DNA from 3 places in the Streptomyces sp. NPDC050617 genome. Region 1 is predicted to be linked to each of the others. Evidence: riboswitches for the same ligand, from Rfam matches in the RefSeq annotation. Region 1 holds a riboswitch; each other region holds the start of a gene.
The links. Region 1 has a riboswitch for cobalamin ahead of cobN (cobaltochelatase subunit CobN). Riboswitches for the same ligand answer to the same signal wherever they lie in the genome.

Region 1 (3,268 bases):
GCGAGGCCGAGCGCCGGTCCCGCCGTGCCGTAGCCGAGCGTCGCACGACCGCCCTGACCTGCGATCAATGTCACATCGGGGGCGAGCGCGGCCACGTCGCCGCGGCCGTCGTCGAGGCCGAAGAGGAAGCGGCCCGAGAGCCGGGCCGCGTCCGGGTCCGCGCACAGCAGCGCGTCCAGTTCGCGGGCCCAGCCCTGTACGTCCGCGTGCCCGGCCTCGTCGAGCCCGGCGAGGGGGGACGCCGCGATGTTGCGTACGCGCTCGTGCCGGTCGGAGGGGAGCAGGCCGGCCATGCGCAGCCGGACCGCGAGCGCCGCCCCGCGGTCGGGGGCGAGCCCGCGCACCTGGACGTTGCCGCGCGAGGTGAGGTCGAGACAGCCATCGCCCAGTTCCACCGCCAGGTGGGCCAGCGCCGTTGCCTGACGTGCCGTCAGGAGTCCGGCAGGGATGCGGATACGGGCCAGGGCGCCGTCCGCGGCGGGGTGCAGGCGCAGCGCGCCGGGGCATGCGTCGTCGCCGTGCCGGGCGGTGGGCCGGGCCCCGGGCGGGGTGGGTGCGGGGGCGAAGGGCATGGCCGCGAGCATACCGAGACGTTCCACTCGGGTGGGTGCCGGTGTTTCCCGCGGGGCACCGCCCCGCACCCTCGTCCTCAAACGCCGGACGGGCTGGATGGGGTTGCTGTGCGTCCCCGGGTGTCGGGCGGGATGGGGGGTGGGCCTTGTCCTCAAGCGCCGGACGGGCTGGATTGGGTTGCTGTGCGTCCTCGGGCGTCGGGCCGGATGGGGGCGCGGGCCTCGTCCTCAAGCGCCGGACGGCCTGGATCGGGCGGCCGTGCGTCCTCAAGCTCCCCCGGCTCCTGCTGGGAGGTGCCCTCGGCGGGCCGGCATGAGAGGCCGGTCGGCCTCAGTGGCGCCGCAGCTCGGAGGGTATAGCGCTTACTATGCTCACCGGCGGATCATTTCGGTCCGCCGGACGCCAGAGACGGCGCCAGGGGAGGAAGCCGGTGAGACTCCGGCACGGTCCCGCCACTGTGAGCCAGGCAGCGATGCCGGGCGAGTCAGGAACTCCCGCCGTCCTCCCACCGCCCGGGGCGCGGACCCCGAGGAAGGCTGCCGACGCATGCGCATGTTCCGGCTCCGCGCGCCCCGGACGTACCCGCTGTCCGCCCGCCGCTCTGCCGCGGGCTCCCGTACCCCCAGCCGCCGGGCCCCCTCGGCCACCCGGCCCGGAACGACTACGCGAGGCGAGTTCCAGTGATCCTGCTGCTGTCGACGTCCGACACCGACCTGCTCAGCGCGCGCGCCGCCGACGGGCCCGTGCCCTACCGGCTCGCCAACCCGGCCCGCCTCGACCTGAGCGAGCTGCCCGGCCTCCTCGACGGCGTCCAGCTCGTCGTCGTACGGCTGCTCGGCGGCGTACGCGCCTGGCAGGAGGGGCTCGACACCCTCCTCGCCGGGGACCGGCCTGTGGTGGTCCTCACCGGCGAACAGGCCCCCGACGCCCAGCTGATGGAGGCGTCCACCGTCCCCGTCGGCATCGCCGCCGAGGCGCACGCCTACCTCGCCCACGGCGGGCCCGCCAACCTGGAGCAGCTCGCGCGCTTCCTCTCCGACACCGTGCTGCTCACCGGCCACGGCTTCGAGGCGCCCGCGCCCGCCCCCACCTGGGGCCCGCTGGAGCGCACCCCCCGCCCCGACGCGAGCGGCCCGCGGATCGCCGTGCTCTACTACCGCGCCCACCACATGTCCGGCAACACCGCGTTCGTCGAGGCCCTGTGCCAGGCCGTCGAGGACGCGGGCGGCACGCCCATGCCGCTCTTCGTCGCGTCCCTGCGCGCGCCCGAGCCCGAGCTGGTGGAGGCGCTCGGCGCGGCCGACGCCGTCATCACCACCGTCCTCGCGGCCGGCGGCACCAAGCCCGCCGAGGCGTCCGCCGGCGGCGACGACGAGTCGTGGGACGCGGGCGCGCTCGCCGCCCTCGACGTGCCGATCCTCCAGGCCCTGTGCCTGACCGGACCGCGCACCGCCTGGGAGGAGAACGACGAGGGACTCTCCCCGCTGGACGCCGCCACCCAGGTCGCCGTCCCCGAGTTCGACGGCCGCCTGATCACCGTCCCGTTCTCCTTCAAGGAGGTCGACGAGGACGGCCTGCCCGCCTACGTCGCCGACCCCGAGCGCGCCGCCCGCGTCGCCGGCATCGCCGTGCGCCACGCCCGCCTGCGCCACATCCCGGCCGCCGAGAAGCGCCTCGCGCTCGTCCTCTCCGCCTACCCCACCAAGCACTCCCGCATCGGCAACGCCGTCGGCCTCGACACCCCCGCCAGCGCCGTCGCCCTGCTGCGCCGCCTGAAGGCCGACGGCTACGACTTCGGCGCCGAGCCCGTACCCGGCCTCGACTCCGGCGTCGGCGACGAGCTGATCTACGCCCTCATCGAGGCGGGCGGCCACGACCAGGAGTGGCTCACCGAGGAGCAGCTGGCGCGCAACCCGGTCCGCATCCCCGCCGCCGACTACAAGCGCTGGTACGAGCGGCTCCCCGCCGAACTGCGCGAGGCCGTCGAGGGCCAGTGGGGACCGCCGCCCGGTGAGATGTTCGTGGACCGGAGCCAGAATCCGGACGGCGACATCGTGCTGGCCGCCCTGCGCCGCGGCAACCTCCTCATCCTCATCCAGCCGCCGCGCGGCTTCGGCGAGAACCCCATCGCCATCTACCACGACCCCGACCTGCCGCCCTCGCACCACTACCTCGCCGCCTACCGCTGGATCGCCGCCGACCGGGCCGACGGCGGCTTCGGCGCCGACGCCATGGTGCACCTCGGCAAGCACGGCAACCTGGAGTGGCTGCCCGGCAAGAACGCGGGCCTGTCCGCCGCCTGCGGCCCCGACGCCGCCCTCGGCGACCTGCCGCTCATCTACCCCTTCCTGGTCAACGACCCCGGCGAGGGCACCCAGGCCAAGCGCCGCGCCCACGCCACCCTCGTCGACCACCTCGTGCCGCCGATGGCCCGCGCCGAGTCCTACGGCGACATCGCGCGCCTGGAGCAGCTCCTCGACGAGTACGCCTCCATCGCCGCCATGGACCCGGCCAAGCTGCCCGCCATCCGCGCCCAGATCTGGACGCTGATCCAGGCCGCCAAGCTCGACCACGACCTCGGCCTCGAAGCCCGCCCGGACGACGACGGCTTCGACGACTTCCTGCTGCACGTCGACGGCTGGCTGTGCGAGGTCAAGGACGCCCAGATCCGCGACGGCCTGCACGTCCTCGGCGC
Region 2 (3,268 bases), on a different contig from region 1:
AGGCCGAGAACCTGGGCCCCCTCCTCGCCCGCGAGCAGCAGGTCGAGCGGGCGGGCGAGCGCGACGAGCAGCACCGTGCCGAGCATCAACACGACGGCTGGTAGCGGGAGTTGGTTCCAACGGGCGGCGCCGAGACCGCCCAGCGTCCAGAACATGATGGCCCGCGCGTGCTCAGCCTGCGCCGAGAGGACAAGGACGAGACTGGTGAACGCGGCCAGGATGTACTGCACGGCGACCCCGGCGAGCACGAGTCGCCCGGCCGTCATGGTGCCGCCGCGCCGCGCGAGCGCGTACACGACGACGAGGGCGCCCATGGAGCCGATGAACGCGGCCACCGGCAGCGCGACGGTGCTCGCGGTGCCCGCTCCGACGCCGAGCACGATGACGAGGACCGCGCCGGAGGAGGCGCCCGATGAGGCGCCGAGCAGGTACGGGTCGGCGAGCGGGTTGCGGACCACGGCCTGCAGCACGGTCCCGGCGACGGCGAGCCCCGCGCCGACCACGATGGCGAGGATGACGCGCGGCATTCGCACGTCCCACACGATGGACGCGAACGCGCCGCCGCGCTCACCGGAGACCAGGATGCGCAGCACCTCCCCCGGCGGGATCCCCACGGCCCCGATGGCGAGTCCGGCGACAGCCGCCGCCCCCACCGCCAGGACCAGCGCGGCGACGAGCAACGGAAAGCACCGGGTGCGGGCGCCGCTCACTTCGCGCCGGGGTGCAGCTGCGCGGCGAGGCCGTCGACGGCGTCGGCGGCACGCACCCCGAGCACGGCCGAGGACAGCGGCAGCACCGCGAACCGCTTGTTCTTGATCGCCGGTACGTTCTTGAGCGCCGGGTCGTTCAGCAGCCGCTCCTTCTTCGCGGCGACGCTGGTGCCGCCGTAGTCGTAGATCACGACGACGTCGGGCTTGCGGGCGATGACGCGTTCCCAGGAGACGTCGGCGAAGGACTTTTCGACGTCCGCGAAGACGTTGCGGCCGCCCGCGCGGCGGATGATGTCGTTGCCGAGCCCCTGACCGCCCGCGGTGAACGCGCTGGAGTCACCGGAGTCGTACACGAACACGGAGACCGGCTCGACGCCCTTGAGGCGTGCGGCGACGGAGTCGAGGCCCTTCTGTTCCCGCGCGATGAGCTTCTTGCCGCGCTCGGGGACGTTGAAGATCCGCGATACCTGCGTGACCTCGGTCTTGAGGTCATCGACGTCGATCGGCCCCTTGGCGCAGCTCTCGATGTTCAGGCGGGTGTTGATCCCGGACTTCTGGAATCCGGCGCGATCGCGGCCCTCGCCCTTGTCGAAGGCGCTGGCGTAGCCGCCGTACACGAAGTCCGGATTCGCGCCGAGCAGGGTCTCCTTCGACGGGTACTTCTCGGCGAGCACCTTCACCGAGTCGTACGCCTTCCGGTATTCGGGGCTGATCTTGTCGTCGAGGTAGGCGGTGCCCGCCATGCGGTCCTGCAGGCCCAGGGCGAGCAGGATCTCGGTGGTGTGCTGGTTGAGCGCGACGGCTCGCTTCGGCGCCTGCGTGAACGTGGTCTTCACTCCGCAGTTGGTGACCGTGTACGGAAAGCCGGCGGACGCGCCGCCCGCCTTGTCGTCGCTCTTGTCCGCACCGGATGAACCGGACGTGCCACACGCGGCGAGCGGAAGCAGCAGCAGAGACGTCAGAAGCGTGCGCGAGGCCGCGCCTATGCGGAGCATGTACATGCCTTTCCGAGGGATCCTCGTCCCCGGTCGGTACGGAAAGGCGGCCAGACAGTATCTGGCTTCCGGCCGCGCCCACGAGGGGCCGACCGGTCACAGTGGCGGGACCGCGCCGGATTCGCACCGACTTCCTGGCCCTGGCCGCCTCGGTTGAGTGAGCACAGTGTGCCAGACGGCGGATCGGGGCCCGCAGCCGCGCCCGCCGGGCGGCCCGCACCCCGGAAGCGCTCTATGCGGGTCCGCAGACGCCACCGGATACGGCACCGAATACAGCACGAAGGTGCTGGAGTTCTGGTCGATCCGCGGGGGTCGAGTGAGGGGTGGTACGGCGCGCTGCGGGCACTCCGGACGTCCGCAGGCGGAGCCGGGCGCGTCATCGTCTCGACCTCGACGCTGCGGGCCTACGTGCTGACCGCGGGTCTACGTGCCGGCTCCGGGGCTACGTTCTGGCCTCGGGCCTACGTTCTGGCTTCGGGCCTACGTGCTGGCACCGGGCCTACGTGCCGGGCTCGGGCCTACGTGCTGGCGAACATACCGGGCTCGTACGAACCCCCCGGGTTGTGCACGATCACGTTCATCCGGGTGGCCGCGTTCATCAGGGAGACCAGGCAGACCAGTGCCCCGACCTGGTCATCGTCGTAGTGCTTGCGCACCGCGGCCCAGGTCTCGTCGCACACGCCGTGGTCGCCGAGCCGGGTGCCTTCCTCGGTGAGCGCCAGCGCGGCCTGCTCGGCCTCGGTGAACATGGTGCTGTGCCGCCAGGCGGCCACCAGGCCCAGCCGGAGCGCGGTCTCCCCGGCGGCCCCGCGGCCTCCTTGGCGTGGGCGTCGACACAGAAGCCGCAGCCGTTGAGCTGGCCGACCCGGAGCTGTACCAGTTCCCGACTACGAGCGGCCGGACAAGGGACACATCCGAGCCGGTCACTCGCGGCGACCGCACGGACAGCGCCACCCAGGCGTTCGTCGCCCACCGCAACCTGCTGTTCACCGTCGCCTACGAGATGCTCGGCTCGGCCGCCGACGCCGAGGACGTCCTCCAGGAAACCTGGCTGCGGTGGGCGGGCGTCGACCACGACACCGTGCGGGACCAACGTGCGTACCTGGTCAGGATCGCCACCCGGCAAGCGCTGAGCCAACTGCGCACGCTCAGCCGACGCAAGGAGTCCTACGTCGGCCCCTGGCTGCCCGAACCGCTGCTGACCGCGCCCGACGTGGCCGAGGACGTCGAGCTGGCCGACAGCGTCTCGATGGCGATGCTGCTGGTACTGGAGACGCTCGCCCCGACCGAGCGGGCGGTGTTCGTGCTGCGCGAGGTGTTCGGCCTCGGGTACGACGACATCGCCGAGGCCGTCGACAAGAACCCGGCCGCGGTCCGCCAGATCGCCCACCGGGCACGCACCCGCGTCGCCGCCCGCCGACCGCGCAGGGCCGCCTCCGGTACCTCCGCTGCCTCCGCTGCCGGGACCCGCCGCACCGTCGAGGCGTTCCAGCAGGCAGTCGAAACGGGCGACTTGCGGCACCTGCTCGACGTCCTCGCGCCGGACGTCGTCCTGCTGACCGA
Region 3 (3,268 bases), on a different contig from region 1:
CACTCCCGCACCACCACGAAGCGGAACGGCACCGCGCCCCGGCCTTCCGGTTCCGGCCCGACTGCCGCCGGGGGCGCTCGCCGCGCCTGGACGGCGGGCCACGCCCGTGGCCGCTCCGGCGGCGCCGGCCCCGTCGCCCGGGACAGCGGTCGCCGTCGGGACTCGTCCGTCGGCCGCGCTCGTGCGGCTGCTCGCGCTGCTACGACTGGTCACGCCCATGCGGCTGCTCGCGCCCGTGACGACGCTCGCTGCGTCCGTACGGTCGACCGCTTCGGTCCGTCCGGCTGCGTCCGTACGGTCGACCGCTTCGGTCCGTCCGGCCGCGCCCGTACGGACCAGCGCGTCCGCTGCCTCCGCCACGCCCGCGGCGGCGCTCGCCACGCCCGTAACGACTCCTGCCGCGCTGCCCGCTCGCCGTCCCGCGGCGGTCACGACCGCCGCCCGCCCCGCCACCGCGACGCACAGCGCCAGCAGCGAGACCCGGCGCGAGAGCCGTACCGCCCGTTCGATGTCCGCGACGGCGACCGGGCGCAGCTCCGCGCCGAGTACGGGGCGGTGTTCGACGCGGCCCTGGTAGGCGAGGGTGCCGCCGAGGCGGATGCCGAGGGCGCCGGCGAAGGCGGCTTCGACCGGGCCGGCGTTGGGGCTGGGGTGCTTGCCCGCGTCGCGGCGGGCGACGCGCCAGGCGCCGCGCGGGTCGGGGCCGGCGACGGCGGCGAGCGCGGCGGTCAGCCGAGCGCCCGGCCAGCCGGCGACGTCGTCGAGGCGGGCCGCGGCCCAGCCGAACCGGCGGTGGCGCGGCGACTTGTGCCCGACCATCGCGTCCAGGGTGTTGACCGCGCGGAAGCCGACCAGCCCCGGCACCCCGGCGACCGCGCCCCACACCAGGGCGCCGACCACCGCGTCCGAGGTGTTCTCGGCCACCGACTCCACCACGGCGCGCGCGATCTGCTGCTCGTCCAGTTCGCGGGGGTCCCGCCCGCACAGATGCGGTAGCCGCTCCCGCGCCGCCGCGAGGTCCCCGGCGGCCAGCGCGCCGCCGACCGCCCGCGCCTCACGGCCCAGCGAGGTGCCGCCGAGCACGGCCCAGACGGCGGCGGCGGTCAGCGCCGCCTCGGCCGCGCGCGGCGCGGGGGCGGTGCGTACCGTACGGGCCAGCAGCGCGGCCCCCGCGGCGGCGCCGCCCGCGCACAGCGCGGTGTGCAGCGCCCCGAAGCCGCGGTGATCGCGCCACAGGGCGCGCTCGGCGGCCGCGGCGGCGCGCCCGAAGGCGGCCACCGGGTGGCCGCGGCGGGGGTCGCCCGCGAGGAGGTCGCCGAGGAAGCCGAGGGCGGCGCCGTACGCGAAAGGGGCGTGACCGGCACGCATCCGTATGTCCTCACTCAGGGTCCGCGCCCTGGCTCGACGTGACCGGCGACCAGAGTCTCCTGGCTCCCGGATCCGCGCTTCCCCCGGCCTTCCAGCTCGTGTCGGCGAGCCGTGGCCTGTGAGTGATGGGGGAGCGCTCCCCGGTAACAGTGGCGGGACCGCGCCGGATTCGCACCGGCTTCCTCTGCTGTCGCCGTTTGGCTCCGGAAGTCCACCATGGCCCGGGAACGGCCGTCAACTCACGCTTGACCTGCGACGGGGGAGTGTGCGGAGGCACACAGTGGGGAACGCGGGGCGCACGCGCGAAGGCCCGCCGGGCGGTGTCATCCGGACACTCCCCGGCGGGCCCCAAGGCACTGCCGTCACCGCTCGGCTCAAGCGACTCAGCTCAGGCGAATCCGCTCAAGCGGCTCAGCTCAAGCGGCTCAGCTCAGGCGGTTCAAGCCACGATGAGATAGATGCCGTACGCGACGACCGCCGCGCACGCGGCGAAGCAGGCGTACGCGCCGGTGCGGGCGAGGGCGCCGGGGCCGCCGGTCGCGGCGGCCGCGCCGTCCCCCTGTTCGCGCGGCTTGCGGGACGTGCCGACGATGCCGAGCGTGAACACGCCCACCATGCCGACCGTCACCACGAGGCTGACGCCGAAGACCTGCCCGAGGGCTGCCCAGTCGATGTTCATGGCGTGGGTCCTGATTCCTTAGGTGGCTCGGACGGCTCAGGTGGTCGCCGCGGCGGCCGGGGCGCGGTCGTGGGGCTGGGCGGGCGGTACGTCCGCCGCGGTGAGCGGCCCGGCGGGCGGCGGGGCGACGCTCTGGAGCGCGGCGGTGACCACACCGGCCGGCTCGTCGGCGGTGGCGGCGGGCTCGGGCGCGTTCACATTGGTGTGGTCGACCGGCTTGCGCCGCGACGCCGCCCAGATCGCGCCGCAGGCGGCGAGGGCGAGGACGGCGACCGCGGTGATGCCCCAGTCGCCCTGGTCGGCGAGGAACGCCGCGCCGCCGGAGACGAGGGCGGCGGCCGGGAGCGTCAGGCACCAGGCGACGACCATCCGGCCCGCGGTCGACCAGCGGACGACGCCGCCCTTGCGGCCGAGGCCGGCGCCCATCACCGAGCCGGAGCAGACCTGGGTGGTGGAGAGCGCGAAGCCGAGGTGGGAGGAGGAGAGGATGACGGCCGCCGCGCCGGTCTGGGCGGCGAAGCCCTGCGGCGGCTGGATGTCGGTGATGCCCTTGCCCATGGTGCGGATGATCCGCCAGCCGCCCAGGTAGGTGCCGAGCGCGATGGCGAGGCCGGCCGAGACGATGACCCACAGCGGCGGGTCGGCGTGCGGGGCGACGACGCCGCCGGTGACCAGCGCGAGGGTGATCACGCCCATGGTCTTCTGGGCGTCGTTGGTGCCGTGGGCGAGGGAGACCAGGGCGGCGGAGGCGATCTGGCCCGCGCGGTACCCCTTGGCGGTGTCGCGCTCGTCGCGGTCGCGGGCGAGGCGGTACGTCAGCCGGGTGGCGAGCAGCGCGGCGAGGCCCGCGACGAAGGGGGCGGCCACGGCCGGGATGACGACCTTCATGATGACGGCGTCGCCGTTGACCCCGCCGGTGCCGACGGAGACCAGGGTCGCGCCGATGAGGCCGCCGAAGAGGGCGTGCGAGGAGCTGGAGGGGAGTCCGGCCAGCCAGGTGAGCAGGTTCCAGACGATCGCGCCGACGAGCCCCGCGAAGATCACTTCGGGCCTGATGCCCGCGCTCTCGTCGATGATCCCGCCGGAGATGGTCTTGGCCACCTCGACGGAGAGGAACGCGCCGACGAGGTTCAGCGCCGCGGACATCGCCACCGCGATCCGGGGGCTCAGGGCGCCGGTGGAGATGGTGGTGGCCATGGCGTTGGCCGTGTCGTGGAAGCC

Region 2: another riboswitch for cobalamin. It lies ahead of AB0I49_RS00755 (ABC transporter substrate-binding protein); the one in region 1 lies ahead of cobN (cobaltochelatase subunit CobN).
Region 3: another riboswitch for cobalamin. It lies ahead of AB0I49_RS30135 (cobalamin biosynthesis protein); the one in region 1 lies ahead of cobN (cobaltochelatase subunit CobN).

What each region holds. Positions count from the first base shown of each region.
Region 1 covers NZ_JBFAIS010000029.1:106,955-110,222, forward strand. Annotated here, with positions in the region: gene cobG (precorrin-3B synthase) at 1-572, opposite strand, end outside; cobalamin riboswitch at 952-1,088, shown strand; gene cobN (cobaltochelatase subunit CobN) at 1,254-3,268, shown strand, end outside.
Region 2 covers NZ_JBFAIS010000001.1:169,081-172,348, reverse strand. Annotated here, with positions in the region: gene AB0I49_RS00760 (iron ABC transporter permease) at 1-680, opposite strand, end outside; gene AB0I49_RS00755 (ABC transporter substrate-binding protein) at 707-1,705, opposite strand; cobalamin riboswitch at 1,741-1,872, opposite strand; partial or broken gene AB0I49_RS00750 (carboxymuconolactone decarboxylase family protein) at 2,224-2,663, opposite strand; gene AB0I49_RS00745 (RNA polymerase sigma-70 factor) at 2,577-3,268, shown strand, end outside.
Region 3 covers NZ_JBFAIS010000028.1:66,119-69,386, reverse strand. Annotated here, with positions in the region: partial or broken gene AB0I49_RS30135 (cobalamin biosynthesis protein) at 433-1,368, opposite strand; cobalamin riboswitch at 1,421-1,554, opposite strand; gene AB0I49_RS30130 (hypothetical protein) at 1,808-2,047, opposite strand; gene AB0I49_RS30125 (inorganic phosphate transporter) at 2,084-3,268, opposite strand, start outside.